DNA from 3 places in the Methylobacter sp. S3L5C genome. Region 2 is predicted to be linked to each of the others. Evidence: riboswitches for the same ligand, from Rfam matches in the RefSeq annotation. Region 2 holds a riboswitch; each other region holds the start of a gene.
The links. A riboswitch is a leader RNA that binds a small molecule or an ion and turns the genes downstream of it on or off. The one in region 2 is predicted to bind cyclic di-GMP.
Positions count from the first base shown of each region.

Region 1 (10,636 bases), 1.4 Mb from region 2:
AATACACCGGCTAACGAGTTTAGGTCCGGGCTTGAGGGAAGATACGACATGTCTTTCTCCTGTTGTTATCGTTTGCGGGTGACACGCCTGTGGGCTTGTCACCCTTTGATTTTAATGATTTGAGGCGTAGAGGTCTTGAATGGTTTTATAGCGTTTTACCGCATCTGCCAATGATTCTTTAGCCGCTTCCATATCGTTATTCAGAAGCGCAGTACGGGCTTTTTTTAATACTGTGCTGGCTTGATTACGCTTCAGATCTAATATGTTGTTGGAAATATCTTTTTGTAATTGGCGGGCATCGGTCACCATATCAATCAGCTTTTCGTTGTCAGTGCCATTGGCCAGCCCCGTATTTGCTTCTTCTACTTTAGCAAGGGTATTGTCGATAGCCGATTTAACGTCTTCATGCGATACTTTCTCTACGGCAGCAGCAGTAAATGACATTGTGACTATTGATATAGTCATAACAGAAGAAAGCAGGATTTTTTTGAATGTGTTCATGGGATAAGCCTCACAGGTTAATAAATAAAGTATTTCTACCTAACGATTAACAGGCGCTTTGGGTTAAGAAAGAGTTAAGTTAATTGCTAAGGTGGGTAAATACTAGCACAACAAGTTCTTATTAGTACTTTATATTTGTCCTAGTGCAGACTATATTTTTTTGTGCGCTTTATTTTCTGGTTACTTTTTTAATTTATTATCATAATATTTGCCTTTGATTATCAATATATTATATAGATTATGGCCTGTTTTTATCGTACGCTTGCCTCGTTTTTTAATTAGTGCGATTGTCGCCGATGTTATCGGCAAGACTTGCCGGAAAACCCATCAAACGGTATTAATGGCCGATTCAATGAACCGATAACCGACTTATCTTGTGCATAAAATAGCTGACATCGGTCCGATAGACAGGGGAAATTGGCGCGTTTTAACTATTTAAATAGACCTACTTTTAGTCAAATTATCGTAAAATATTGAGACTACTCGTGATTAGGGCTATTATATAGTTCTAATTAGAACCATATAGGCTTAAATACTATGACTTCTCCCTCAACTTTTCCAACGGTGCTTCGTGAGTTATTACGGACACATCAGACTTTTTTAGCCTATGCGGCAAGTCATGTGCATACGTTGGATCTGACACTGCCACAATTCGATATTATCATCACCTTAGGCAATACTACCGGTATGACTTTTAAAAAATTAGGCGAGGAAACCTTAATTACTAAAGGTACCTTAACCGGTGTCATCAGTCGCTTGGAGGATAAGGGACTGGTGCAAAGGCTTGCTTCGGAAACCGACGGTCGCAGTCAGATTGTTCGATTGACTATGGCAGGAGAAGCCGTATATGAAAGTACTTTTAACGAACACCTGGACTTCATTGACCAGATATTTAATGATTATTCCCCAGAGGAAGTGGTGACTCTTGAAGCTGCTTTAACCCGCTTGCACAAAGCTGTTACTACCGCCCGTTGCAATGGCAGTGGAGAATTAGCTAATGGCATTACTGGCTGGTGCGCCAAAGTTCAGGATGTTTGTAAACATGGCGTAGTTGAATAAGTCAGTTTTTAGCCCTTCCAAGGCATGACTGGCTTATAGGGTTTTCAGGTTGGTGATAATTAGTGGCCGCTTTTCCAAATGGAAAGCAGTAGCCAAATACCGCCTATCGTGGCGAAAGAGTAGCCTAAAAAACCAAATGCAGGCAAGCCGAATAATTCCGGTCCGCCTTTTACCGTCATGATAATGGACGAGCCAATAATAAGTGCCGCTGTGACTATACCCATAGTCAACCGGCTGATGGCATTATCAATGTTGTTAACGTAGTGATCAAGGCGCTTGACGGTAATGTCGATCTGAATGGCACCTTTTCTGGAAGCCCGCAGCAATTTACGCAGGTCTTTTGGTAAGCTGGTCAAAAGATCGGCGACGCTAAGCAGGTTACGCCATCCCCGTTTGGCAATAGCCTCGGGTTTGTAGCGCTCCAGCATAATTTTTTGGATATAGGGTGCAGCAAAAACCAGGGTATTAAAATCCGGATTAAGATGTCTCCCAAGACCATCCAAGGTAATGTAAGCTTTGATCAACAAGGCAAGATCGGCAGGCAACATTAATTTGTGATCTCTTAATAACGCCATCAGATCACCCATCATTGCAGTCAGGCTTAAATCTTTTAGCGAGAGCGAACTGTATTGATCAACAAAGGCCTCTATGTCAACGGTAAGCACTTGCTCATCGGTATAAATATTGTCTGACCAGTCTTCAAGTATCTCGGCGACTTGTATCGGCAGATGATTAATCATGCCATACAACAAGCTGACAACTTGCTCCCTGCGTTCTTCCGTTAAACGGCCAACCATACCGAAGTCTATAAATGCCAGTTTATTGCCCGCCAGATAAAAGACATTTCCGGGATGCGGATCGGCATGAAAAAAACCGTCTTCCATAATCATCTTAATAACGGCTTTAGTTCCGCGATCAGCCAGCAGTTTTCTATCCAGTCCGGCTTTTTCAACGGCGGTAAGATCACGTCCTTGAATGCCTTCAATATACTCTTGTACGTTGAGTCTTTCCCCCGTCCATTGCCAATAGACATTAGGAATTATGATATCGGGATCATCGGCTAAATTGGCGGCTACCCGTTCTGCATTTCTACACTCACCGGCAAGATCGAGTTCACGGCGTAATGATTGGTTAAACTGACGAAGGATTTCTTTCGGATGAAAGCGACGAAATTCGGGGGATTCAGATTCGGCAATATCAACAATACGCTGTAAAAGTCGTAAATCAGCTTCAATAATTTTACGCAAGCCGGGCCTGCGAATTTTTAAAATAACCGCTGTTCCATCCTTGAGTACGGCTTTATGAACCTGTGCAATGGAAGCGGCTGCCAGCGGTTGTCTTTCGACTGCCGAAAAAAATTCATCAATACTGCCACCAAGATCATCTTCAAGCTGGGAAAGTAGCTCTTCAAAAGGCACAGGAGGTGCCTGATCCTGCAGCTTTTCAAATTCGGCAATATATTGGGGAGGAAATAAATCAACACGCGTCGCCAGGATTTGCCCTAATTTAATAAAGGTAGGCCCCAAATCTTCCAGTACGCGCCGCATTCGTTGTGGCGTATCAAGTTTTGCATAATCTTCCACTTGCTGCCAATGCAGTATCTTGCCTGCACGCTCCAGGACTTTGCCTACACCTAAGCTACGAACAAAGCCGCCAAAGCCGTAGCGAATTAAAACTGAGGCAATAGCATGAACCCGACCCAGATCCCTGGCGGCATTTAACATTTCCCACAACATGTTATGCTGCAACCTTTATTTTTTGGAATGCGCTGCTTGTAAACTTTCAGCGATGCCCAATAAAATACCGCTGCCTATCTGTGCCAAGGTCGATACTGTGGCAACCGTACTGGACACCAGCACGGTTTTACTTAGTTGCGTGACGCCTTTCAGCGCTTCCAGAGCAATTAAGGTTTGTTTGCCAACAGCGGTTCCGCTTTGCGCAGTATGGGTAATAAAGTCATTAACAATATCAGCAATAACCTGATTACTGCCTTTGGCTACTTTTGCCAAGGTATCGAGAAATGAACCTTCCATCGCTTGTAAATCTTTTATGGCATCATTAAGGTCATGTTGAGAATATTCAGTAACTCGCGATGCTGCTTCTTCAATAGCCAGTTTTGACGCCTCCGCAGCAATTGCCAACGCATCATCCAATGCCGTGGCCGCCTGCTTAAAGACCTCTTTGGCCTGCTCACCCTGAGTGCTTATACCTTCATTAATACCTTTGCCGACTGCTTCAGTGACACTATTGATATTATCCATATCCAGTTGCCTTGATGTCAGTGCCGTTAAGGTAATCGCCTTAACTTGTTGATGCACGTTGGTCCCCGAATTAACGGCTGTCCGGACGGCATCTTTAACCTGTTGTTGATTTATTTTAGTCATAATAGTTTTCCCTGTTAATTTTAAAAAAAGAAAGTCCACTAACTCTAACGGCTTAACAATAGCACCGATCAGCATTGCAGGCATCATCTTATTAAACTCAACATAGCCACAGATAAGTGTCGGTTTTTTCCCGGTTTCATTACGCTCTTTAAGGAACAATTATCCAATGATTAAAAAACCTGCCGAAAGCGCCACCGATTTTATTTTATTGACAGGGTAACGGCTGGGTATTTTTGGCTACCCATTTAAAACGGGACAATTTAAGGTTAAATCGTTCGCTGAGCGGAGTCGAAGCGAGTTGTCCGCTTCGACTCTGCTCAGCGAACGATCCTTTTGATGATTTATCATTAAGGACGATTAAGCCTTTTTGCTTGTCTCGTTTAAAGTGGATAGCCGTCTTTTGAACAACAATGAATTTATTTAAAACTTCATTGCAAATAAATGCAACAATATCCGGTTATTTATACCAGCAATATTCAAGGGTAAAGTCCATACTGTGATTGATCAAATAAATGCCATTCTGCCGCAGACCCAATGCAGACAATGCGGTTTTCAAGGCTGTCGTCCTTATGCTGAAGCCATTGCATCGGGGGTTGCAGACATTAATCAATGTCCGCCGGGTGGTAACGAGGGTGTTATCGAATTAGCGCTTTTGTTAGGCGTTAGTCCCAAGCCGCTTAATCCGCAATTTGGCCAACATAAACCTAAAAGTGTGGCATTTATTATTGAGAAAGACTGTATCGGTTGCGTTAAATGTATTGCTGCTTGCCCTGTTGACGCTATTTTAGGCGCGGCAAAATTTATGCATACCGTTATCGCTTCAGAATGCACCGGTTGTGAGCTGTGTGTAGCGCCTTGTCCGGTAGATTGTATTATTATGGTGCCACTGCCTGTCGATAAAGAACAATCCCTAAGTCACGAGCAGAAATACGCACGTACTCAATTGGCAAAGCGCCGTTATGATGCGCACTGTCTGCGTAAAGAAAAAGAACAGGCGGAAAAACTGGAACGTGCGAAGCAAAAAAGAGCGCAATTGGTAAAAATGCAATTACAAAGTTCGCAGCAACAGTAATACACTGTTTCTGCATAAGATACAGTAACCGAAAAACCGCATTACCGCTGATACACAAGAGGTAACAGGCGTAATCCCGTTACCCCGCATTCTGCCTTACTAACCCCGCTTAATAGCGTCACCAAAATACCCGCCAGTCACCAACGACGCGCTTCATTCTTTACAGCATGCCCACCACTTTAAGTATATGTAAAAATGTTTGTTACATTTGGTTACAATTCAAAGCTGGACGCACTATTTTTATCTGTTATTCTATATTTACGGTTTTGAAACAGCAAAAAATTTAAGTACTTATAATCAGGTCAGCTTCCCTGCTTAAAAAAATTGTATGCTCGTGTCCCACTTAGTTAAGTGCGCATGATTTACGGATAAAAAAGCAAAACTTATTGCAAGATAAAGACGGAAAGCCACGGAGCCTTAATGGCCAGTCAGGCTGCATTACATTTAATGATGATTTTCTATAGGTAATAATATGCAACATAAAAAAACACGTTTGGCACTGGCCTTGATTATTGGCGTCGTAGCAACAACGGGTACTGCCCATGCATCGCTTTTTGCTCGTGGTACGGATTTGGTTTATGACGATGTCAACAATATAACTTGGGTAGCCGATGCCAATCTGGCAAAAACCAGTGGCTACGATCGCAATGGTAAAATGGAGTGGTCAACAGCTGTAGCCTGGGCCAACGGTCTGGATTATGCCGGTTACACGGATTGGGTACTGCCTACCATTAACCAATTTACCAATCAGCTAGGCCCTGTTTTGAGTAAGATAGGAAGGGGTAATGGTGATAAGGATCATAGCGGCGATAAGGATGATAGCAAGTATGATTTATTCACTAACGTCAAGAACGACAAGTACTGGTCGAGCGAGGATGCCGGTAAAGATAAAACGAGGGCCTTCGATATCAAGGGTGGCAAGCAGAGCGACGAAAAGTATAATAAGGATCTCTACGCATGGGCTGTTCGCTCGGGCGATGTTGCCACTGTGCCATTACCCGGTGCGGTCTGGCTATTCTTGACTGGCATGATTGGTGTAATGGGCTTAAATCGTCGTAAAAACACTGCTTAATTCGGTGCTTGACTGACTGGCTCCTTGGCTCCCAAGTGCTCTGGCTCCCAAGCTCCAGCTTGGGAGCCAGAGCCGAAGATAGATTAAAAGTAGTGGGTCTTAGCGATAGCCTGATGCGCTAAAAGATCAAAGCCCAACATTCGCGCAAGACGCTTTGCTATTAACGCCCTACATATTACTCCAACCGTGTTGACAAACCGCATTACCGCTGATGTAAGAGGTAATGGGCGCAATTTTTTTATCCCGCATCCTGCCTGATTAACCCCACTCAATAGCGTCACCAAAATACCCTGCCAGTCATGAGCGATGCATTTCATATCTCAGTATAGTTTATGGCTTTAGTGTATTTAAAATAATTATTTAATTCTTTCATAATTTTGTCACAATTTAGCACTGGACATTATATTTTTATCGATTATTATTTGTTTGTGATTTGTAAACATGCCAATGCTTGCTTAATGAAATTGCACGCTCGTGTCTCACTTATCCAAGTGCGCATGATTTATGGATAAAAAAGCCAAACTTATTGCAAGATAAGGACGGAAAGCCACGAAGCCTTTAGAGGCCAGCCGGGTTGCGTTAAATTAAATAGTTGTTTTTTTTAGGTAACAACATGCGACATAAAAAAATAAGGCTGGCATTGGTTTTACTGGCCAGTAGCATAGTAACAAGTACAGCCCAAGCCTCCTTAGAGGCACGTACCGGCGGTATGGTGTATGACAAAATCAATAAAATCACTTGGGCTGCGGATGCCAATCTGTTTAAAACCCAAGCGGCAGCTGATTCGAATCTGGTTAATGAGATTATCGTAAATAACAATGGGGTTATTAATGATGCGTCGGCAGTTAACGGCAGTCACACACTGACCGCCGCTGACTTTAATACCTCCACCGGTAAAATGACCTGGTTTGGCGCACAAGCCTGGGTTAACAATTTAACACTGGGTGGCTTTACTGACTGGAGACTACCCATCATTACCGAGGGAGCTTCTGGTGGAAACCCGCCCGTCAGCGAAATGGTAGCTTTGTTTGCCAATGGACCGAGTGGTGGAGCAGGTGCCGGTAATGGCGCAGGTGCTGGTACAGGTATGACCAATAATGGCAGTTATAATATATTCACTAACGTCCAAAGCTCTGAGTACTGGTTGGGTAGTGAATATGCGAGCAGTCCAGGCGAAGCGTGGCTCTTCCTTACCACAAATGGCACTATGTCCTACATCGGTAAGCTAAACCAGAACTTCGCATGGGCTGTTCGATCTGGCGATGTTGCCGCTGTGCCATTACCCGGCGCAGTCTGGTTATTCGGTAGTGCTTTGGTAGGCTTAATCGGTTTAAAGCGTCGTAAAAACATCGTTTAATTCGATGTATCTTTGTCGGGTTACGGCTAGCGCCTAACCCGATTTACAACGCCCTACAAATTACACCTTCCCACGTTGTTCAGTTTATCCAGCTTAATTCCAGCCAATAGTACTATCAAAACACACTGCAGGTCACGAATCACGCTTTAGCATGGTTCATTGCTTTAGTATATTTAGATTGCTTGTTACATTTTGTTACAATTCAAAGCTTGACTCGCTATTTTTATCTGTTATCTTCAGCCTGTAGTTTAAAAATTACATAAATACTATAGGTATTTATGGTCAAGCAAAGTTACCTGCTTAATAAAATTGTATGCTCGTGTCTCACTTATTTAGGTGTGCATGATTTATGGATGAACAAGCCAAACTTATTGCAAGATAAGGACGGAAAGCCACGGAGCCGTTACAGGTCAGCCGGGTTACGTTAAATGTAATGATAATTTTTCGTAGGTAGTAATATGCAACATAAAAAAAACGGCTTGGTATTGGCTTTGCTGGTCAGTACAGCAGCAACCGGGACTGCCCAAGCAGCGTTAGTGGCACGTACCGGCGGTATGGTCTATGACGATGTCAACAAAATCACCTGGGCAGCTGATGCCAATTTGTTTAAAACCCAGGCGGCAGGTAATACCAATCTGGTTAGTCAAATAATACATAATATCATGAGTATCGGCACCCATACCCTCACCAACAATGACTTTAATGCCAATACAGGCAAAATGACTTGGTGGGGTGCACAAGCTTGGGTTAACAACTTGACGCTGGGTGGCTTTACTGATTGGAGCTTACCTGGAACACCAGTAGTCGCTTATGGGGGTAACCTTACCAGTAGCCAAATGGGTGATTTGTATTACAATCAATTAGGCGGTAAAGATTATAAAGACATTGCAACGACCAATAATGGCAACTATAGTTTGTTCACTAACGTCAATAGAGCTTCATATTGGTCGGGTACTGAGTACACGGGTTATGTAAACTACGCGTGGAAATTCGATATTGGCATTGGCGAGCAGTATCACAATCCTATGTCTGAAATGTTTTACGGATTAGCTGTTCGCGCGGGCGATGTTGCCGCTGTACCATTACCCGGTGCAATTTGGCTATTTTTGACCGGCATAATCGGCGTAATGGGTTTAAAACGTCGTAAAAACATCAGTTAATTTTCATGGGCATTGGCTTTTGCTTGTTAGTCTTACTTCTCCAATAAGGCTACGACCCGTTGTATCGCACTCCATTTACCATAAACCTGGCTTTACCGGTTTCCAAACTCCAACCGGTAATTTTTGGCAATAAAAAAAGCCCTTATCGTAAGATAAGGGCTTTTTATTTTTCGCTCCGCTCTATTTTAGATGAATAATGCGGAGTCAGGCATTGGTAATGCCTGGTTAAATTAAAGCTTTAACAGTTCTTTGGTCTTGGCAATGATACCGGCTGGATCAATACCTTGATGCGGAAATTGTTCCCACAGACCGCCACAACCTTCTTTATAAGTGGCAAGATGTGCGTATTTTGGAGTCAGGCCACGTTCCAGCAACCATGAACCAAAACGACTACCCAAACCAGACTTACGGTTGAAAGATTCAACAACCAAGACCATTGGTGAATTACCAATTTTGGCCATCATGTCTTCATCGATAACATTCAGGGTGGCTTTGTTGATCAAACCAACATCAATACCTTCCAGTTTCAGACGTTCTACAGCATCCAATGCCCGATACAATGACTCACCAAAGCTGACAATGTAACCATGCGTTCCTTCACGAATCACTTCATCTTTGCCGGAGACAAATTTATAGTCACCACCAAAGTAGTCTTCGCCGTCAGTATTTAAAATAGTCGGTACTTTTGAACGGGTTGAGAAAACAAAACGCAGGCCGGGATTAAAGAAAATAGTTTCCAGACAAGCTTTCATTTGCAGCGGATCAGCCGGAAAGTAAAGGTTGGTCGGATAACCGTCACTCAAGCCATTGTCGGCGAACATATTGTTCAGACCAAAATGGCAAGTATTGTCGGCCATGTCGTCGATACCGGCATGAGAGAAATGACTCAGTACGTTGGAGTTGTTCAAACGTGCCATGGTGATTTCAGACAGCAGCATTTCCAGGAACGCACTAAACGTACCAAAAATACCTTGTTTGCCTGCTTCCATGCCAAAACCTGCCGCCGCAGAAAAGTTACCGCGTTCCATGATACCGGAAGAGATAAAGGTTTCCGGGAAAGCTGCATGGATTTTGAACAAACCACAAGAACCTTCAAGATCGCTGTCGACAACGCGAATTTTTTCAATACGATCGGCTTCGCTCAGGCGACCCATAATTTCAACGGCAGCATCACCGAAAACGTTACGGTTGGCATCCCAACGATCGCTGGAACCCAAGAATACGGCATCATTTTTAGGTGCCTTGATTTCTTTAAGGTGATCGGCAGCCGCTTGTTGACCGCGAGATTCTAAATATTCAACGGCTACTTTTACAGAAATAACGTCATGGCCATGGGTTGAACCTTCCAGCCCGACAATACCGGGGCACATTGGGCGATGATTGATAACAGCAACCGGGCCATCCGTGTTGACGGCGATACAGATACGTTTATACAAATCATCCAGATCTTCGCCGTCGCCTTCCAATACGGTGACGCCTTGGCCTGCCAAGGTTTTAGCCGTTGTACAACCCGGTAAATAATGTGATGGATGACCGGCGATGGTGACGTTGTTATCATCGATAATCAACTTGACGTTCAGTTGTTGTGCTACGGCCAGACGTGCCGCTTCGGCGTCGTTACCTTCTTGTTGTGAGCCGTCAGAGCCCAAACAAAATAGGGTTTTGGTTGGATTGGCAATCGCTACACCATTAACGTAAGGCCACATGTGTCCCAAACGTCCGGAGCTAAATTTTACGCCAGGCGTAAAGCCCAGTTCAGGATGGCCCGGTAAATGAGAGTGAGCCGCACGGTATTCCATCAGGCGTTCAGCAGGGAGATCGCCATTTAGTGTGGACATCAGATATTGAGTCGCTACACGGTGTCCGGCTTCATCAAAAAAGATCGGTACGAAGGCTTCTTCTGAACCGCGAAACAAGGCGTCCATAATCATGACTTCAGGCACAGTATCGTATGGGCCGCCGGTATGACCGCCGACGCCTCTTGCAGCACCGGTAGCAGTAAAGAAAACAATGGCATCGCGACAAAGCTGA
Region 1 is NZ_CP076024.1:1,321,410-1,332,045, reverse strand. It holds gene KKZ03_RS06135 (carboxymuconolactone decarboxylase family protein) at 1-50, opposite strand, end outside; gene KKZ03_RS06130 (hypothetical protein) at 112-501, opposite strand; gene KKZ03_RS06125 (MarR family winged helix-turn-helix transcriptional regulator) at 1,039-1,560, shown strand; gene KKZ03_RS06120 (AarF/ABC1/UbiB kinase family protein) at 1,620-3,296, opposite strand; gene KKZ03_RS06115 (DUF6781 family protein) at 3,312-3,944, opposite strand; gene rsxB (electron transport complex subunit RsxB) at 4,375-5,016, shown strand; cyclic di-GMP riboswitch class I at 5,383-5,457, shown strand; gene KKZ03_RS06105 (DUF1566 domain-containing protein) at 5,489-6,088, shown strand; cyclic di-GMP riboswitch class I at 6,595-6,670, shown strand; gene KKZ03_RS06100 (DUF1566 domain-containing protein) at 6,702-7,445, shown strand; cyclic di-GMP riboswitch class I at 7,797-7,872, shown strand; gene KKZ03_RS06095 (DUF1566 domain-containing protein) at 7,904-8,605, shown strand; gene KKZ03_RS06090 (transketolase C-terminal domain-containing protein) at 8,836-10,636, opposite strand, start outside.
Region 1: linked by a shared signal. The riboswitch ahead of KKZ03_RS06105 (DUF1566 domain-containing protein) and the one ahead of KKZ03_RS21590 (DUF1566 domain-containing protein) in region 2 are both predicted to bind cyclic di-GMP.

Region 2 (10,636 bases):
GCACCTGCCATGCCGCCATTATCTCACGGGAATTGGGTGTGCCTGCGGTAGTCGGTTGTGATAACGCTACGACAACACTTAAAAATAATGCCCCCATAACGGTATCCTGTGCTGAAGGCGACAATGGCAAAGTCTATGAAGGCATCCTTGATTTTGAAATTAAAACCACCAACCTGACCGGCCTGAAACGACCAAAAACCAAAATCATGTTAAATATCGGCAACCCGGAACTGGCTTTTAAAACCAGTTTCCTGCCCAATGACGGCGTGGGTTTGGCGCGTATGGAATTTATTATCACCGAAACCATCAAAGCGCATCCAATGGCGTTGATCCATCCGGAACGTGTGCAAGATAACCAAGAACGGGAACAACTGGCCGAATTGACCCGTAACTACGCAACTCCTGAAGATTTCTTTATTCAACGCCTGTCGGAAGGTGTAGGTACAATTGCCGCCGCTTTTTATCCCAAACCCGTAGTCGTGCGAATGTCCGATTTTAAAACCAACGAATATGCCACCTTATTGGGTGGTCGCTGGTTTGAGTTTGATGAACCCAATCCGATGATCGGTTTTCGTGGCGCATCCCGTTATACCCATCCCGCTTATGCCGAAGGCTTTGCACTGGAATGTGCCGCCATGAAACGGGTACGCGACGTCATGGGCCTGACTAATGTTATCCTGATGATTCCTTTTTGCCGTCGTGTCCAGGAAGCCAAAAAGGTACTTGATTACATGGCGCAACTGGGGTTAACGCGGGGTGAAAACGGCTTGGAAATTTATGTGATGTGCGAGATTCCCAATAACGTCATCCTGATTGATGCCTTCTCCGAGCATTTTGACGGCTTTTCTATCGGCTCCAATGACCTTACCCAACTGACCTTAGGCGTAGACCGTGATTCCGCGATAGTCGCCGAAGACTTTGACGAACGTGATGCCGGCGTTAAAGCAATGATCCGGTTGGCCGTAGAAGGCTCAAAGCGCAACGGCAAACATTGCGGCCTGTGCGGTCAAGCACCGTCGGATTATCCTGAAATGGCCGATTATCTAGTGGAAATCGGCATAGACTCGATGAGCCTGAACCCTGATACCGTGCTGCAAACGACACAGCAGGTATTGGAAACTGAAAAGCGGCTGGGTCGGGTTTAAACAAGCAAAAGCCAAGGTCCACGAAAGACACGAAAAGCACGAAAAAAGACACTAAATTATTGCTTTTTCGGGGCTGGCAATCAATAAGCAGGAGGCGATAACATCCCTTCAAGGAATTAGGGGTTATTATCGGTAAAATAATCCTGCTTTAAATGGCTGATTCCCAAGTTGGAGTTCGGCTCTGGCTCCCAAGCTGGAGCTTGGGAGCCAGAGAAATTAAGCGATATTCTTACGACGCTTTAAGCCCATTAACCCGACCATCGCGCTACCGAAGAGCCAAAACGCACCGGGTACCGGAACGGCGGCAACATCGCCCGGGCGAACAGCCCATGCGTAGAACTGGCCGAACTTATAGGGGGCGCCCTGGTAGCCACTGCTGGTATTTAAGCCCCACGCGGCGCTTGGATCGGGCGCGTACTCACTACCCGACCAGTAGACATAGCTCTGGACGTTAGTAAATAGATCATAGTTAGCATTATGAGTTGTTTCAATATCTGTCCAAGCTGCACCACCTAATTGATTGTAAAACAAATCACCCATTTGGCTACTGGTAACATTGATTCCATCAGCTTTTACTGGTGTAGAGGGTAAGCTCCAGCCCGTAACACCACCCAACGTCAAGTTGTTAACCCAGGCTTGTGCGCCAAACCAGGTCATTGTGCCAGTGCTGGTATTAAAGTCTGCGCTGGTCAGGTTATAGATACCCGTATACCCATCATAATAATTGGCCGTATCATGAATAACCCCGCCGTTAGCCGCGATAATGTCACTGACCATATTAGGATTACTCGCCGCCTGAGTTTGAAACAAGTTGGCATCGGCTGCCCAAGTGATGTTATTAACATCGTCATAAACCATACCGCCGGTACGGGCCCACAGCGCTGCTTGGGCAGTGCCGGTTACTATCGTGCTAGCCAGCAATGCAAATGCCAGCGCTATTTTTTTATATTGCATGTTGTTACCTACGAAAAATTATCATTAAATTTAACGCAACCCGGCTGGCCTTTATCATAGGCTCCGTAGTTTTCCGTCCTTATCTTGCAATAAGTTTGGCTTGTTCATCCATGAATCATGGGCACTTGGATAAGTGGGACACGAGCGTGCAGTTTTATTAAGCGGATAACTTTGCTTGAACATAAATACCTAAAGTATTTATGTAATCTTTAAACTACTAAAAGACTATAACAGATAAAAATACCAAGTACAGCTTTGAATTGTATCGAAATGCATCGAAATGTATCAAGTAACCTAAATATACTAAATTCATAGACTGTGCTGAATAAACTGGTTGCCAAGTTCCAACTTAGCAACCAGTTTATTCAGTATTGATTTCGTGTATTTAATATATTTTTTGTCTTTCATGTCTTTCGTACTTTTCATGAGCTATGGCCATCATTTCATGAAACAGTGGCAAAATTGAACGAAAGGTGAATTATTCGATACGGTTCACACTTTTGTAACAAATAAAAAGTAAATTAGGATTCAACTTGACAGACCTAGCGTGTTGTTGAGGGTGAAAGCAATTATTAGCGGCTCAATTATGCCTGGCTTATTTAATTGCAGATTAACCATTTATATTAACAACATCAAGGATTCCAAAGCTTATGAAACATACACGTATTACCCTCGCTATTGCCGTTGCCGTAGCGCTAGCCTCCACAACCGCCAATGCAACCGGTGGTTTTAGCTACTCTCATGAATGGACTTTCAGCCATACTGCCGCTAATGGCTCAAATTCAATGGGCTCTGAAATTCTCTCCTACGACGCCCTAAACAATCGTCTATGGGTGGCAGGTACGGATGCAAACCAATTAAACCTTGGTCAAGGCGGTATTGATATCCTTGATTTGTCCGGTAATCTGGTCAATTCCTTTTCTACTAGCTCGCTAGGCGGCATCAATAGCGTCGCTGTAAAGAACGGCCAAGCAGCGATAGCCATCACAGCCCCCAACAAGACCAATGCCGGTTTAGTGAGTTTTTATAATGCTAATACTTATGCACATCAGGCGGATGTGACGGTCGGCGCTAATCCTGATGCTGTCACTTACACACCAGATGGTAGTCGTTTGTTAGTGGCCAATGAAGCCGAACCAAGCAGTTATTTGGTTGGCCCTGGTGGCGATCCAGTCGGCTCAGTGAGCATTATCAACACAACCACTTTTACTTCACAGACCGCTGGTTTTGAGAGCTTTAATGGCTCGGCTGCAGCACTTAAGGCTGCAGGTGTCAGACTTACCGGCCCCAATGCTTCTGTTGCCCAAGATCTTGAACCCGAATACATCGCAGTAAGCGCAGATGGCACCAAAGCTTACGCAACCCTGCAAGAAGCTAATTCAGTGGCAGAGATCGATATCGCTACGGCAACCATTACCAACATTAAAGCCATGGGCTTGAAAGACCACAGCCTGGCGGGCAACGGCCTGGATGTTTCAGATCGTGACGGATCAGGCAAAAGCCCCCTGAACGGCAATATCCAAAATTGGAACGTGATGGGAATGTATATGCCAGATGGCATAGCGAGTTTTACCAACAGCGGCAGTCAATACTATGTAACGGCCAACGAAGGCGATTCTCGTGGCGATTGGGCAGGTGGTAATGATGAAATCCGCGTCGGCGATGCAACCATTGATTCCGCTCTAAACGCTACTCTGACCGCTGCGCATGGTGCTGACTGGCAAACCAATAACGACAAACTAAATCGTTTGACTGTCTCTACCAGCGGCGACACCGATGGCGATGGCGACCTTGATCAGTTACAAGCATTTGGTGGACGATCTTTCTCGATTTTAGATGCTAACGGTACAATGGTGTTTGATTCCGGCGATAAGATAGAGCAAACCATAATGGCTAATTACTCGTCAATTTGGGATGACAGCCGCAGCGATAATAAAGGACCAGAGCCAGAAAGCGCAATAGTGGGTAAAGTCAATGGCCGCGATATATTGTTTCTGGGTCTGGAGCGATCCAATGCCATCATGGCTTGGGACATTAGCAACTTGGCAAGCATCCTCTACCTCGATACAATTTTCACTGCAGGTGATGTTGGTCCGGAAGGAATAAGCTTTTTCTCTAACGCCGCAGGCAGCTATCTTGCTGTAAGCAACGAGGTTAGCGAAACTACTTCTCTGTATCAAGTCGCAGCAGTTCCTGTTCCTGCAGCAGTTTGGTTATTCGGCTCGGCAATGGCAGGCTTTGGTGTCTTGACTCGTCGACGCAAAGCCTAAAAGCCGGTATTTTATCAGCATAAAGCGTTGGGCTACATGCATTACCGGTTCCCAAGCCGAAACTTGGGGTCAACGCGGTAAGGTGTAATAGGTAGGGCATCAATAGCATATTGCGCCCTACTTTTAATCCGTCTTATGGCTTTAATTAATGAGTAGGATGTGTAGAGCAACGCGAAACCCATCGAATAAGCGATTGAATATGATGGGTTTCGGCTATTGCCTCTACCCATCCTACGCGCTTTAATAGCTTTTGAAACGTTTGGGACGGGGTTATAAAACTCCGTCCCGCGTTATAATTTGCGATTCAGATCAATAAATATCGCAACGGTATTTTAAAAAACCTTTATTCACTCTCCCCGTCAAGCTACTGGCACTGCCAGAACCTCTACCGGCACTCCTAATACCTTTTTTGTGTCAGTAAAACCCCCCAATGGCGCTGCCAGCACCTCTACCGGCACTTTCAGTACCTTTACTCGCTTTTCCAATACCTTGCTTGGCAGTGCCTCTAAAGGTATTGACATAGCAACCAAAGGTGCTGGCAGTGCCAGTAACTTGCTGAGCAGTGCCAATACTATTATTACTTAATGCAAACCCTTTACCCGCATAACCGGTAAAAGTGTCAAGCTATACAAGCGCCAAACGACAAGCCAGAAAAGCACTATGCGGCGTCTAAATACAATAAAAGTTGTGCAGATTATTACCGTTAATAAAGCCGGGATATGAGTTTTTATTGGCACTTGCCGGTAATAACCCGTGCAAGCACCTTCAGACCGCTATAATAACTATCAGGCATCTGCCCCATACCCATTTGTATTAATCCATCAGAGGGCTTTTATTAACATGACATACTTTTATATAGCACTAGTCTTTGTTGCCAGCTTCTTGTCTGGATGCGCTGATACCGCTGGCTCTCATCAATTGATAGGCTCACCTATGAGTAGTAGTCAGGCAGACCGATTTTCTGATTTGGTTATTACCGTTAAAGCGGATAAGCACGTTACTTTAAATCAAACTGATACCGATAGAATGACGAAACTGATTGTGGCAGATATAAAAACCACTAGCCCAAAACGTTTTAAAACCATCAATACCGGAGTTCCCGGTTCTACAACGCTCAACGCTTCTGTAGCCATAAAAAACTATGATGAAGGCAGTGCTTTTGCGCGATTTATGATGATAGGCTTGGGACAAATGCACATTGATGCCGAGGTAACGCTTGCTGACTCTTTATCCAATGAAAAAATGGCCCGCTATGAAGTCAACAAGACTTTCGCCTGGCATGGTTTTTATGGTGCACTGACGGATATAAAAGATACCGAGGTTGGCTTTTGTAAAGCGGTTGCAGATTCCATTATTGGTAAAGACTAGCAAGGAGGCTGTCCAAGTAACTTCGCTATAGACTTTCAGAAATTAAACTGTCAATTCATGCTCTGTAAGCTCACACAGATAACATCACTTGAAGGGATGGTATCTGTCAACATGGAAATTACTTATCTGAAAATCTATAGTCTTTATTGTGCTGCCATTTTGGCAGCAAAGCCTAAGCTGATTTTTTGTGAAGACTTAATCAAAGATGGAATCAGTGGATATCTGTACCCAATTTAAGCCGGTCTTTTTTTTGCTCTCAATTAGATTCAATTCTTCCGTACCAAGCAAGGCAATCATGCTTAATTCTGACTCTGCTGAGCGCAATTGCTTTATTTCATTGAGCTGTGCGGCCAAATCGAACAAATCCGTTTGATCGACATTTTTTTTAAAATACCTGCGCATGGTCATTGTTTTAAGGGCAAAAAATTAAAGTGAGATATTTCACAAGTCGTCAACCGTCAAGATCTTGTAAACTTCATAGGCAGGTTCTTCATAAGGATGCACGTTAAGTAACGTCTGGACAACTTCCTTGATTACGACAGCAGTGCAAATCATCTCCACCTTATATTCAATAACCTTTTCCAACCGGTTAACTTGCCCAAGTGTTGGCCGGCTATTTGCCAAAGGTCGAAACTGACCTTCTCCGCGCACTTGCCAGCAGCATTGATCATAAGCCTTGTAATGCCCTACGCCTTTTGCAAACAAGGCGCTTTTTACTGCTTCAAGCTGCGCTTCGGGAACGTAAAAACTTAATTTATACATGGCGATAATCGCTTTATGCCGTCTTGCGCTGCAGTGCTGCCCGCACACAACGTAAAATACTGTAACTGTATTGGCCATCAAAATGCTCATAAACCGGTTTTAAGGCATTTTGTTGTTCACCGGGCAGACTTAAAATAGCCTCCTCAATAGTTTTTATTTCCGGCTCAGGCAATTCCACGACATCAACCAACGCCAGTAGTCCTTGCTCCAACGCTTGCGAAAGATGCGTATAGATAGTATCGGCTTTCAATGTTCTTTTTTGGGCAATCTTGTTAACGCTATAACCTAATTTAAACAAATCTACCGATTCTGTCGCCGTATCGTGTCCGCTGTGGTCATCGCTATAATCTTTGATAACCGCTAAAAACTGATCGGCATAAAGGCTTAATTTTCGCTCACCCACTCCCGACAACAAGCGCATTTGTTGGTGATTGGCCGGTTTTTTCTCCATCATAGCCATCAATGTTGCATCATTAAATATAATATAGGGCGGCACATCCTGGGCATCGGCAATCTCTCTGCGCTTGGCACGTAAAGCCTCCCATAACTCACTATTGATTTCGCCCTTGCTGACTGATTTGCCGGCACCTTTTTTGCCAAGCTTGCTTTTTTCGGGCCGTATATCTTTACGTAACATTAACTGTTGTTCGCCGCGTAAAATCGGGCGACAGACATCCGTCAGTTGCAACACGCCAAAATGATCAAAGTTAACGGAAACCAGACCGCGCGCAACCAACTGCCTGAATACGGAAGACCATTGCTGCTCATCCAAGTCTTTGCCCAAGCCAAACGTAGCTTGTTTATCATGGCCGGAACTGACAATCCGCTCGGTAATTTTGCCAAGTAACACATCAATTAAATAGCCCACACCATAACGTTGTCCGGTACGATAAATACACGATAAGGCCTGTTGTGCAGCCAGCGTACCATCCCACGTATCGACCGCTTCCAAACAGGTATCGCAATTATTGCAAGGCAGCTCCAAGTGATCACCAAAGTATTTTAATAACGCCTGCCGCCGACAATGGACTTGCTCACATAACGCCAGCATGGCATCAAGTTTGTGCATTTCCAGGCGTTTATGGGCTTCATCGGCATTGGAATCAGCCAACATGCGCCGCAACGTGATAACGTCTTGTAAGCCATAAGCCATCCACGCATTGGCGGGTAAACCGTCACGCCCTGCCCTGCCGGTTTCCTGGTAATAGGCTTCCACACTTTTAGGCAAATCCAGATGGGCAACAAAGCGTACATTAGGCTTATCAATACCCATACCAAAAGCGATGGTGGCAACAATCACCAGACTGTCTTCCATTAAAAACCGGTGTTGGTGCTGATAGCGTAAATCGTTGGTCATACCGGCATGATAGGCCAAGGCATTAATACCTTTCGATCTTAGCCATTCGGCGGTTTCATCGACTTTTTTACGCGACAGGCAATAGACAATACCAGCGTCTCCGGCATGTTCGGCCTTAATAAAATCAATTAATTGTTGCCGGGCATTTTGTTTCTGCACAATCCGGTAACGAATGTTGGGACGGTCAAAACCACTAAGAAAAAGCGGCGCTTTTTCCAACTGTAAGCGCAAAATAATTTCTTGCCGGGTTTTTTCGTCTGCGGTTGCGGTCAGGGCAATACGGGGAATTTGGGGAAATTGCTCATGCAGCAGGGATAACTGCAAATAATCTACCCGAAAATCATGTCCCCATTGCGATACGCAATGGGCTTCATCAATGGCAAACAGGGCGATCTGGATACGCTGAAACAGCGCAATAGTGCGGCCGGAGGTGAGTCTTTCCGGGGCAATGTACAATAAATCCAGCTCGTTATTCAATAACTGCCGCTCAATAGTTCGGACTTCTTCCTGAGATAACGTGGAATTTAAAAAAGCGGCTTTTACCCCCAGCTGAAGTAAGGCACTGACCTGATCCTGCATTAAAGCAATTAACGGCGAAATAACAATACCAACCCCGGGTCTTATTAAGGCCGGAATCTGGTAACACAATGATTTTCCGCCACCAGTGGGCATTAATACCAGCGCATCCCCTCCTGCCAAAATTTGCTCTATGACGTCTTGTTGCTGGCCTCTAAAACCATCATAGCCAAAAACAGCTTTGAGTATTTCGATGGACTTGTTCTTCACTGCCTCTCCCGCACGACGATAATACTTCTTCAATCAGGTAAACCATTTATAATGCATCAATTATACAGGACTGCAGGGAACACACGCCCACTCTATGACCTATTTTACTAATAAGCTTTCGACGCGCCTGGAACAACTTCTGGCAAATGACCATCAACATCTGCTCTGCGGAGGCCTTAAAGGGATTGAAAAAGAAAGTCTGCGTATAGGCAAAGATGGTTTAATTGCCCAAACACCGCACCCGATCATCTTAGGTTCGGCACTGACACATCCGACTATCACCACGGATTATTCTGAAGCGCTGATTGAATTAATTACCCCACCGTTTGCCGATATAAAAGACAGTTTGGGTTATTTGCGTAACGTCCACCAGTTTGTTTATGATCATTTGGATAATGAACTATTACTGGGTGCCAGTATGCCCTGCGGCATTGATGGAGATGAAAGTATTCCCATTGCCGACTATGGATCATCCAATATCGGTCATATGAAACATGTTTATCGACACGGTTTATGGCATCGTTACGGCAGAACCATGCAGGCCATTGCCGGTATTCATTTTAATTATTCGGTACCCGAAGCATTGTGGCCGGCTTTACACCAACAAGAAGCTAGTCCGTTGACTCTGGAGCAATTTACCTCCGAAGCCTATTTTGGTTTGGTCAGAAACTTTCAGCGCATCGGTTGGATAATTTTATATTTATTTGGCGCATCACCGGCAATTTGTAAAAACTTCTTCAAAAGCCGTCCGGAGTTAATGGCCCAATTTGAAGAGTTTGACCAGGGCACCCTCTATCATCCCTACGCAACGTCATTGCGCATGAGTGATATAGGCTATAAAAGCAAAAATCAGGCTGATCTAAAAATTGATTACAATTCTTTATCCGGCTATGTCAGTAGTTTGAGTAAGGCGATTAATACTCCTTACCCTGACTATGAAAAAATCGGCACGGTTGTTAATGGCGAATACCGTCAACTTAACAGTAATATCCTGCAAATTGAAAACGAGTTTTACAGCACTATTCGACCTAAACAAATCATCAAATCCGGCGAAAAACCCACACTGGCACTTAAAAAACGTGGCGTTCGCTATATAGAAATGCGTTCACTGGATTTGGATTTATTTAATCCCATTGGCATAGATGAAGCCAAGGCACGGTTTATAGAAGCGCTGTTACTCACCTGCTTATTAAAAGACAGCCCGCGTATTACCGACGAAGATCACCAGATCAATAATGCCAATCAGTTGGCAGTTGCCAATTTGGGTAGAAAACCCGGTCTGCAACTGAACAAAGACAATCAACAGATCCTATTAACAGACTGGGCAACAGAAATACTTGAAGCCATACAGCCCGTATGTGCCGTTCTGGATAAAGACAATACCGACAAACCTTATAGTACCGCCCTTGCCCAACAACAGTTATTAATCGAAAATCCGGATTTAACGGCATCAGCAAGGATATTAAAAGGCATGACTGAAACGCAACTGCCTTTTAGTCGTTTTGCTTTAAATAAATCTGCCGAACATGCCAGGCAATTTAGCTTGTCCAAGCTGGATAAAATCCATACCCAAGAATTTACCGAAATGGCTAAAATCTCACTGGCAGAGCAAAAAGATCTCGAAAGCCAAAAGCAAATCCCTTTCGATGATTTCCTGACACAGTATTTTTCACAACAATAAAAACTAACAGGCAGGTTGGCCTTTAGCCATGGCGTAACCCAACCTGCTTTTTTCCGCTGCATAGCCATTCAAGGTACTTTACCGGTATTTGATCAAACAGAAAAAGGACTCCGCCCCCTCATGACAGCCTTTAATATTCAGCAATTACAAACCGACTTAACCAATAAAAACCCACGCACCATTCTTAAAAAAGCCCTTGAGTTATTTGATAGTATCGCTATTTCTTTCAGTGGCGCAGAAGATGTCGTATTAATCGACATGGCACTTAATATCAGAAAAGATATCCGGATTTTCTCTTTGGACACCGGGCGAC
Region 2 is NZ_CP076024.1:4,767,518-4,778,153, forward strand. It holds gene ppsA (phosphoenolpyruvate synthase) at 1-1,145, shown strand, start outside; gene KKZ03_RS21590 (DUF1566 domain-containing protein) at 1,362-2,099, opposite strand; cyclic di-GMP riboswitch class I at 2,131-2,209, opposite strand; gene KKZ03_RS21595 (choice-of-anchor I family protein) at 2,750-4,369, shown strand; gene KKZ03_RS21600 (hypothetical protein) at 4,781-4,954, shown strand; gene KKZ03_RS21605 (DUF4410 domain-containing protein) at 5,210-5,737, shown strand; gene KKZ03_RS21610 (hypothetical protein) at 5,933-6,139, opposite strand; gene KKZ03_RS21615 (NGG1p interacting factor NIF3) at 6,179-6,499, opposite strand; gene recQ (DNA helicase RecQ) at 6,513-8,642, opposite strand; gene gshA (glutamate--cysteine ligase) at 8,737-10,323, shown strand; gene KKZ03_RS21630 (phosphoadenylyl-sulfate reductase) at 10,444-10,636, shown strand, end outside.

Region 3 (10,636 bases), 1.7 Mb from region 2:
GTACGGCACCGACAGAGGCAATCAGTTGCGCCTTGACCTGGTCGGTTTCTGCTGCAAACGAGTCGGCCTGTGCGTTAAGACTGCACATGCCAAGCAAAATAAATACAATAGTCAGTAGGCGAAATTCAAACATAAACATCCGGAATTATCGGTAATAAGGTGATTCCCGAGAAAGAATCTTGCATCAAGACTCTGCTTGCCAAGAAAAAACAGGGTCCACGAAAATCACGAAAATCACGAAAAGCACGAAAAGCACGAAAAAAAAATAGTTAAAATAATATTGTTACAAGATTTTTGTGGGTTGATTCCTTATTGGAAACCAACCTCGGCCTTAACTACGCAATTGTTGGTTAAAAAATTCGATCGTGCGTTGCCATGCCAATTTTGCAGCAGCTTCGTCAAAACGCGGCGTGGTGTCATTGTTAAAACCGTGTTGTACGCCCGGATAAATGTAGGCTTGATAGTGAATGCCGGAGGCTTTTAAGGCGATCTCGTAAGCCGGCCAACCCGCATTGATACGCTCATCTTCGCCGGCATAATGAAGTAATAAGGGCGCTTTGATTTTTGCCGTGTCTTCTGCAGTGGGTTGGCTGCCATAGAAAGGTACACCAGCGGCCAGATCAGGAATTTGTGTTGCCAGAAAATTAACAATACCGCCGCCGTAGCAAAAACCTACCGCGCCCACTTTACCGTTGCCTTCGGGCAGATTTTTCAAGATGCCGGCAGCGGTGATAAAGTCGGCGTGCGTTTTAGTTTGATCCAGTCCTTTAAACAGCTCACGCGCCTTATCTTCATCACCGGGATAACCCCCTAACGGAAACAGGGCATCGGGAGCAAAAACGATAAAATTATCAAGGGCAATACGTCTTGCAATATCTTCGATATGTGGGTTAAGGCCGCGGTTTTCATGCACTACCAACACGGTCGGTAATTTACCGGTAAATTTTGCCGGCTGAACCAAATAACCACGAATCTTTCCGTAACCGGCAGGCGAGGGATATTCAACGTATTTTGCCGTCAGTCGAGGATCATCACTGCCTATTTGTTGCGCTTGCGCAAAGTTTGGACTTAAGGCTTCAAGCAACCCTTCGGCAGTCAAACCCAATACGGTAAATTTTGCCGCCGAAGCCAAAAATCCCCGGCGTGATAATTGGCCGTGGACATAGCTGTCAAATAGTTTCAGCACTTCCGGTTCGAAGTCTTTCGCGGTTTTACGTGTCATAGGATTTCCTTGGATATTGTTTATTTACGGATATTACAAATCAACGTATCTGTGTCGGGTTACGGCTAGCGCCTAACCCGACCTGAACTTGCCGTGCAACAAAATTATTTCGCGCGACCTTTAAATCCTTGCGCAAGCAGAGGAATTTTGTAAGCAGCTCCGCGTCCTACGGCATAAAGTGTTTTTTTATCGGTGCCTGCAAAAGCTATGTTTTGCGGCTTTTTGGGCAGGATAATAATACCCAGCGCTTCGCCCTTGGCACTAAATACTTCAATACCGGAATTGGAGGCGACATAAAGTCTGTCTTCATCATCAATGGCAAGACCGTCTGCACCGCTAGACCAGATGTTATCTTCATTTTTCCAGCCATCCAGCTTGGCAAAGTTTCTTTTATTTGAGATCGCACCATTAGTGCCAACGTCATAAGCCAAAATGTTTTCGCCTAGCGTGTTGGCGACATACAGCACTTTTTCATCTTTACTCAATTGAATACCGTTGGGGCGCTCAATATCGTTAGCCAGTCGCGTTAACTGACCCGCAGGGGTAACGTAAAATACACCCGGATGAGAAACAGGAGGGGTAGGGGTTTCTTTCGTCGGCCGGGTACCACTGTCAGTAAAGAAAATACCACCACTCTTATCCAGCACGACGTCGTTGGGTCGTTGAAACAGTGTTCCTTCAAAATTTTCAGTAAAGGTTTTTTGTTTATCAAGCGGGTAAATAATGCCTACCTGAGGTTTAAGGGTTTGCACGGCAATGATTTCACCACTGGCATTTAAGGCAAGGCCGTTGGCACCATTGGAGTTTTCCAAAAATGTTGAAACGGTATTGTCAGGTGCGATACGTATAATCCGGTTAGCCTGTGTTTCTGTAAACAACAAACTACCATCCGGGTAGCCAATAGGCCCTTCTGTACCTTTAAAGCCATCTTTGATTAATTCGATGATCACACCGCCTGCCGCCACGCCAGGAATAGGGGGGGTAACCGGATCGTCAGCCTGCGCCGAGGCAGTAAACGCCAAGGCAGCCAACGCTAAAAATAATTTCGTGTGTGAAGTTTTAAGTAACATCTATTTTATCCTTTGAATTAATCTTAAATAGTCTTTTAAAGTAAAAGTTTGGCGGATAACAATCAGCTTTTAGTCTTATTTGTAGCCTGTGATTTCAGATCCTTTTTAGTAAACTGGTTGCAGATGCTAACCAGCTCCAAAAGAGCCGGTCAGTCGTCTGATTTTTTGCCCTGATTACTTGGGGATCGTTAGTACGGCTAACTTGGTAATGCCGGAGCGTTCTATTGATGCCATCACTTTGGCGACAATGCCGTATTGAACGGCATCGTCTGCGTTAAGATTAAGTGCAATCTCAGGATCAGCGGCCTTACGGGTTATCAGTTCGTTTTCAAAGGCTTCGATAGCAATCTCTGTTTTGTCCATGAATACTTTCCCTTTGGCATCAACGCTGATATAAACTGCATCTTTTTCTTCGGGAGCCGCAGTTTCAGCAGTCTTGGGCAGATTGACGTGTACGGCTTGAGTCAATAAAGGGGCTGTTACGATAAATACGACCAACAGTACCAGCATCACATCAACCAGTGGCGTGACGTTGATTTCACTCATCACATCATCATCATCACCGCTATCTTTGGTATTAAAAGCCATTAGATTTGCGCTCCTTCTGGTTGTAATTCATTATGATTTGTTTTGATAACCGGTTTTCTTGTTACCGGCTCGTTGGAGCGTGACGGGGCAGGCGCACCGTAACCTTGACGCTTAATCAAGAATGCCGTTTTTAAGGCAAGATGAACAAAATCGATAGAGAAATCGTCAAGAAATGCCCAAATCACCTTGTTTCTGCGAATAAAAAAGTTGTATCCGATTACCGCCGGTACCGCGACGGCAATACCCACAGCGGTAGCAACAAGTGCTTCACCGATAGGGCCGGCAACTACGTCGAGACTGGCTGAGCCGCTTTTACTGATACTGGTCAGTGCGCCCATAATTCCCCAGACGGTACCGAACAAACCCACAAATGGCGAGATACTGCCTACGGTTGCTAATATGGCCAGTCCGCCTTCCAATGCACTGCGTTCTTTTTGCATTTGTTGGCGTAAACGTCGATCCAGCAGTTCCTGACGATCGCCGGTATGCTCCAGATCATGGGTCGTTGTCCCGCCATCGGCTTCCAGTAACGTGGCGAACCCCGCTTCAGCGACTCTGGCAGCCGGGCCGTTATTACCTTGTATTGCAGAAGCGGCCTGAAAATCCTCGGCTCCCCAAAACTTCTTGCTAAAAGCCCGATTGTGATGCGAAATCCGCAGATGCTGTATACCCTTAATCATTATCAAAGCCCATGTTACGGCAGAAAACGCGATTAAAATCCATAAAGTGGCATCTACAATTAGCGCCGAGGTGATTTCAGGAGCCGCAGGTGCTATATCCGCTGCCGAAGTCGCCAGATTTGTAGCTGCAGGTGAAGCATCCGCAACGGTTGTTGCCGCTCTATTAGCCGCGCCGGCAATATCAGTGCCTGAAATTGGTGAGCCTGAAAGGGGTGTTTGAGTGGCTGCTTGTGGAATTTCCGCTGCAGCAGATGTTGTTTCTGTCATGATTAAAACCTCAACCTTGTAAATTAAAAGAAATTGGAACGGTTACCAAGCCATCGATTGGCGTGGTTCCTCGCATAGCCGGAACAAATGACCATTTTTTAACGGTTCTAACCGCTTCATCATCCAAGACATCTTTGCCGCTGGATTTAAGTACAGAAACAGTGTCAGGCTTGCCACTGGCCAGAACATGTACTTTCATCAGCACTTTGCCTTCCCAGCCACGATCCATGGCTATTTCAGGATAAACCGGCGGTGGATTATTCAGATAACCGGCGCCTGCACGTGGTTGGGTTACTTTTTCCACTACCGGTGCGGGAGGAGCAGGAACTAGCGGAGCAGCTGCATCAGTGACCGTACTGGTTGATGGAGCAGGTGGCTGCTCGATAACCGGTGGTGCCGCTTTGGGTTTTATCTTGGGTTTGGGCGGTTTTTTAAGCGCCACCACTTTGGGTGGCGGCGGTGGCGGTGGCTGAACGACCGGCTTGGGTGGCTGGGGACGAACAAATGAAATTTGCACCTTAGATGGCGGCTTAACCGGTTCGACCAACTCTTCTTCGACAGGTATTTGCTTGAAGTGATCGACGACAAAGGAGTGTATGACTATCGACAAGATGCCGATAAGCAGATAATCGATGGCTTTGTTGTCGCGAACTTCTGAATTATGTTTAAAATCGCTCAACACTACAGGGACCGATGAACCGGAGAATCTTTTTATCAGTCGACTGGCACCCACATTAATGGAAATGACATTACCCTTTTTCTTTTCCGGTATAAATGTAGATGGATCAACTCTATTAAAAACTTTTAATTGACTACTCATGCGATATCTCCCGTTGTTTAAAAAGTCACCGGACCTTAGCTGTTCAATGACAAATCAGCTTGATAATCCAAGTGCTGGCCGGCTTTAATTAATACTGTTGATTTAGATAAAGCAGGTACCGTGCCATATTTTCTTAAAATCATAAATATTAGGAGGGAATGTTATAGAAAATGACTATAACCATCTGTATTTAATGGTTTTATAGCGTTATGACGAGTTTTGTGAAGCAGGTTTTTAGGATAGAAATTCGACTTGATGGCAATGATTACTCAATTAACGACTGTTTGTTGATCATCAGTTTGAATAACCTTTTGTTACTCAGGTGTTTCCTGAGCAACAGTTTATGGAGTCAGGCCTGGCTAATTTTCAGGTGATAGGGTGAACAGGAAAGCAATGTTGGAATTAAATCTTGGGTAAGACGGGGGTTTTGCAGAAAATCATGCCCTCTTTATTTATTGTCCACGAAAAGCACGAAAGACACGAAATAAATGCAGAGTTTTTATTATTAAGCGGGGCTTGGGTTTGCAATCTTCTTATATTTCATCTGGTTAACTAAGTCATCGGTCAAAAGCAGTAGGCAAAAAATCGTTGTCCACCCTACCGAGAGAAGTTTTTTATGGTCAGCATCGACTGGCTTAAGGTGGAATTTAAGAAGGCCGCAAATATTGCCTGTATTGGTGGGGAAAAAAGCTAGTCTTATCCTAAATGGAGTGCGATACAACGTGTCATATTGGAGAAGTAAGGCTAACAAGCAAAATCCAATGTCCACGAAAGTACGAAAAAAGGCACGAATTTATTGCTTTTCTGGGCTTGTAATCAATAAATAGGAGCCGATAACATCCCTTATAAGGGATGTTATCGGTAAAATCGTTTTACTCTGACTAATTTTCAAGCAGAAGCTTGGCTACTATTAAGAAATTATTTTCGATTGAGAATCAGTCAATTGCCGAATAACCCGATATTTTTACGACGATTTAAGCCCATTATTCCGAGCATGCCGCTCAATAATAGCCAGACTGCACCGGGTAATGGCATTGTAGCAGGTACCGAAACGATGGCAACATTGCCCGGACGAACAGCCCATAAATACAGATTCTTAGACTTAATGGAAGGGTTTAGGTAACCAGCACTAGTGTCTTGGGACCAGTTAATGTCTTGCACTGAGTCATAAACCGTCAAAGGGTCACTGGACGTTAAAGACGCATGGGCTGTGCCAGTTGCTACGGTGCCAATAATTAAGGCTAGTGCTAAGCGTGTTTTTTTAGGTTGCATATTGTTACCTATAGAAAATTTTTATTAAATTTAATGTAACCCGGCTGGCTTATAAGCGCCGTGGCTGTCCGTCCTTATCTTGTAATAAGTTTGGCTTTTTTATTCGTCAATCATGCACACTTGGATAAAAGTGTAACACAATCTTGCAATTTCTATAAGCAGGCAAGCTCGCCTGCTTATAAATGCTTAAAATTGTTGCTATTTCAAAACCGTAAATAAATAAAGAATAACTTCTAAAAATAGTGAGTCGGGTTTTGAATGGTAACAAGCACTCTACAGACACTAAAGTCATGGGCTGTGCTGAGTTACGACGCGCATCGTTCGTGATTGATAAGATATTTTGATGACGCTATTGAGTGGTATCAGTCAGGTTAATAGCTGCTGACAATAAATATTAAGACAATCTGCAGCAGAAATTTCGGTTTTTTCAGGAACTGTCAATTGGCCAAAAATAATGATTTTTCAAGGTTGCCTTTAGTTGACCAGTGTATGGTTGCGCTGACGCATACAGGTTCTGAATGCTCGTTTAAAGTCCTCGTTGGCTTCATAGCCTTTCCACAAGCCAACGGGAATAGCCAAAATAGCACCACCTGCGGCACCTGTTGCCGCACTGCCGGCTATAGCGCCAACAGCTGCACCACCTGCGGCACCAGTAACAGCACCAACACCTGCACCCATAGCGACTTCTTTGGTGATATCTGATGCTTGATCTGCCAGTGTCTTACACTCTGCCATGTCGCGCTGAACGGTTTCCGGATGTTCATCCAGGCGGGGATCAAGAATTGGACGCCACCCACTCATAGACGCACATCCGGTAGCTAATGCGGAAACCATTAATATTATGGGTAAATTATATTTTTTCATGTTTTCTCCAAAAAAGGATATAGGTCAAACAGCATGCAAAATTTTCCGGTCTTTATAAAATGAACGTCCAGATTTTTCTGCTAATAATTGCTGATTTATTAATATTTATAGGGCCTACTGTCAGGATGGACTGAAATAGCAGTCGCAGAAAATAGCAAATATAGGAAGCAGGTCTTATCTGTTTAAGTGTCTTAGTCGACGATGATAACGACGGAAAGCACGTCTTACGATAGGGTACAGACGATCAAACCCCATCCTGTTTTCCAGGTCGGATTCCTTTTGTCTGGTATTCAACAGCACAAAAAGATGTTGGGCTTGATTTATTAAAAGTTCATTATCCATTTCCAATCACCGCTAAGTTACTGCTGCTTATATTGTTGGGTTTAAAGCCGGCTTTACGGGCAAGTTTACGACTGCGTACAGCTTACATAATCAACATGAGAGGAAGCCTGTAGGTTTGATTAAGATTAGATAAAGATAGCCATAAATTTAACAAGGTAAATGAAACAGTCTCATTTTGCATTGTGACGGTTTTACCGATTAATGATCGCTATTGGTCTGCTACCTGACTACTACTATCAGTCAAACTGCTCAGTTAACCGGATATGGTAAAAAATCTGTCCACTTCACTTCGCCACCGGCTTCGTCAGGTGTCGGCAACATGGCGACATTCCAGCCTCCGCCCAAGGCTTTAACCAGTTGAACCGAGGTTCCCAGTCGATTACCCAAGAGTTGTATCGCCGTTTGCTGGTTATTTAGCGCCACCGCCTGAGCGGTCATTACATTCAAATAACTGACCATACCGGCCTGATATTGATTGGATATCATCGCCAATGCTTCGCGAGCCGCCGTTACGGCTTTGTCCTGAACTTGCGCTTCTTCTTCGAGAATCCGCAGTGCCGCCACATTATCTTCAACTTCCTGAAAGCCGGTAAGTACGGTCTGTTTGTAGAAAGCCACAGTGGCATCGAAACCATCCAGGGTTTGCTTATACTGCGCGTTTTTTCCGCCACCATCCAATAGCGTCAGAGCTGCCCCCGCAGGTCCCAAGGCCCAGTAACGTTTAGCGGCAGTAAATAGCGTCGACAAGGTATTACTTTGAAAGCCGGTACTGGCACCCAGATTTATCGTGGGGAAAAAGGCGGCTTTTGCAACGCCGATCTGAGCGTTGGCAGCGGCGATTTTACGTTCAGCGCCGGCAATATCAGGACGTCTTTCCAGTAATTCCGACGGCAGACTGACTGGAATCGGCGGCGGTGCGATATCCAGCGGTACTGCAATCAGGGATAACTCGGTAGGCGATTTACCTGTCAAAACCGCAATGGCGTGTTCCAGTTTTGCACGCTGCACGCCAAGATTAATGCCTTGTGCACGGGCTGATTCCAATTGGGTTTGGGCTTGTACGACATCGGTTCTGGCGACAACACCGGCGGTATAACGATTTTTAGTAATTTCCAGGGTCTTGGTATAAGCGGCTACGGTTTCATCAAACACCGCTTTTTGTGCGTCTAGTGATCGCAATATAAAATAATCTTCAGCCAGAGTAGCCTGGGTAGATAGTTGCAAGGCCTGCAAGGTGGCGGCACTGGCTTGGGCGCTACCTTCATTGGCTTCAACCTGGCGTCGGATACTGCCCCATAAATCCGGCTCCCAAGCTAATGCCACGGCGGCACCGAAAAGATTTCTAACACCACTGACAGCAACATTTTGACCACTGGCAGCACGAAACCGGTTGGTAGTGCCGGTAACCGTCGCGGTGGGAAAGTAAGCCGATTGTGCCGAGCGCACCAGATCCTGAGCCTGGCGATATTGTGCTTCGGCCTGGGCAATTGATTGATTCCCGCTGACAACCTGTTCTTCCAGACCGTTAAGCCGGGCATCGTTGAATATTTCCCACCATTTGCCGACCAGTAAATTATCACGGGGCTGGGCCTGCTTCCAGCCTTTTATTTCCTTAAAATTATCGGGAATGGCTGTTTGTGGGCGCACATAGTCAGGCCCGACGGTGCAGCCGGTCAGTGGCAGAGTTGATAGTGAATAAATCAGGGTTGGGATAATACGAAAATTCATGACAATCTCAGATGCACTAAGCAGGTTTATCAGCCAGTGTAGCGGCGCGATTAAAAAAACGGCGATGAAACCACAGCCGGAAACGATCCAGATAAATATAAACAACGGGAGTGGTGTACAGCGTTAGTAGCTGACTGAAAATCAGTCCGCCGACAATGGCAATGCCCAGTGGTTGACGAAGTTCTGCGCCGTAACCACTACCCAGAGCCAGTGGCAGGGCACCGAACATTGCTGCCAGTGTCGTCATCATGATCGGGCGAAAGCGCAGCAAACAGGCCTGAAAAATCGCTTCGGAAGCCTTCAGTCCCTGCCCACGTTCAGCTTGTAAGGCGAAATCTATCATCATAATGGCATTTTTTTTGACGATACCAATGAGCAAAATGACACCGATTAAGGCAATGATGCTGAATTCGGTGCCACAAGCTATCAACGCCAACAGGGCGCCGACTCCTGCCGAAGGCAAAGTAGACAGGATGGTCAGCGGATGAATGGTACTTTCGTATAAAATTCCCAGCACAATATAAATACTGAGCAAAGCGGCCAGGATTAAAAAAGGTTGATTGCGTAACGATTCCTGAAAGGCTTTTGCAGAACCCTGAAAACTACCTTGTATCGAATTAGGCACGCCAATATCAAGCATGGTTTTCTCGATTAGTTGGGTGGCAGTAGAAAGTGAAGTGCCGGGTTGAAGATTAAACGACAAGGTAGCTGCAGCAAACTGACCCTGATGATTAACCGACAACGGCGTGGTGGTTGGTGCAAAACTGGCAAGCGTCGACAACGGTACCTGGCGCGCGCCAACCTGTTCGCCGGACGGTAAACGTTCGGCCGGGACACTAATGTAAACCTGTTTTAAGGCTTCAGAACTTTGCCAGTATTCGGGTGCCAATTCCATGATTACCCGATATTGGTTAAGTGGATTGTAAATCACCGATACCTGACGTTGACCAAAGGCGCTATTAAGACTGTTGTCGATCATGGCCTGGCTGATGCCATAGCGGGATGCCATATCCCGATTAACTACCAAACCAATCTGTTGGCCTTTGTCTTGCTGGCTGGTATTGACATCGCTGAGTTGCGGTAGCTTGGACAGCGCGGCAATAACTTTTGGCATCCATTCCCGAAGCAGGGTAAGGTCGTCGGATTGCAGCGCATAGTCAAACGAACCGAAAGACGGGCGCCCGCCGATACGTAATTCTTGCGCCGGGAACATGTGCAGTTCGGCACCGGGAATGCGTTTGACTTTATCACGCAAGCGCCCCATGACTTCTTCAATGGGCGCGCGTTCATTGTGCGGTTTGAGTATAACGAAGACTCTGGCACTATTACTGCTGGAACCGGCTCCACCAAATCCGGCGACATTACTGACTGCCGGATCTTTCATTAATAGCTCGGAATATTCATAAAGCTTTTTTTGCAGGGACAAAAAAGACGTCCCTTGGTCGGTTTGAATCTCACCGATTAATCTGCCGCCATCCTGAGTCGGGAAAAAGCCTTTGTCTATTATTGTGTACAGATAAACATTGAGGCCGATGGTGCCGAGCAAAATCAACATCATGATACGGCCATGATGCAGTGCCCAGCGTAGTGAACGTTCATAAGCCGCTTGCAACCAGTCGAAGGCAGATCCTATACCATTATAAATACAGCCATGCTTTGGACTTTCCTTGCCCAGCCAACGCGCACAGAGCATCGGCGTGACCGTCAGCGAAATCAGCAACGACACCAGTACCGCCGCCGACAGCGTTACCGCAAACTCCCTGAACAAGCGGCCGACTACACC
Region 3 is NZ_CP076024.1:1,663,522-1,674,157, forward strand. It holds gene KKZ03_RS07685 (protein-disulfide reductase DsbD) at 1-133, opposite strand, end outside; gene KKZ03_RS07690 (dienelactone hydrolase family protein) at 332-1,222, opposite strand; gene KKZ03_RS07695 (SMP-30/gluconolactonase/LRE family protein) at 1,327-2,292, opposite strand; gene KKZ03_RS07700 (biopolymer transporter ExbD) at 2,467-2,880, opposite strand; gene KKZ03_RS07705 (MotA/TolQ/ExbB proton channel family protein) at 2,880-3,827, opposite strand; gene KKZ03_RS07710 (energy transducer TonB) at 3,838-4,647, opposite strand; gene KKZ03_RS07715 (hypothetical protein) at 5,587-5,919, opposite strand; cyclic di-GMP riboswitch class I at 5,951-6,024, opposite strand; gene KKZ03_RS07720 (glycine zipper family protein) at 6,394-6,783, opposite strand; gene KKZ03_RS07725 (efflux transporter outer membrane subunit) at 7,375-8,853, opposite strand; gene KKZ03_RS07730 (multidrug efflux RND transporter permease subunit) at 8,870-10,636, opposite strand, start outside.
Region 3: linked by a shared signal. The riboswitch ahead of KKZ03_RS07715 (hypothetical protein) and the one ahead of KKZ03_RS21590 (DUF1566 domain-containing protein) in region 2 are both predicted to bind cyclic di-GMP.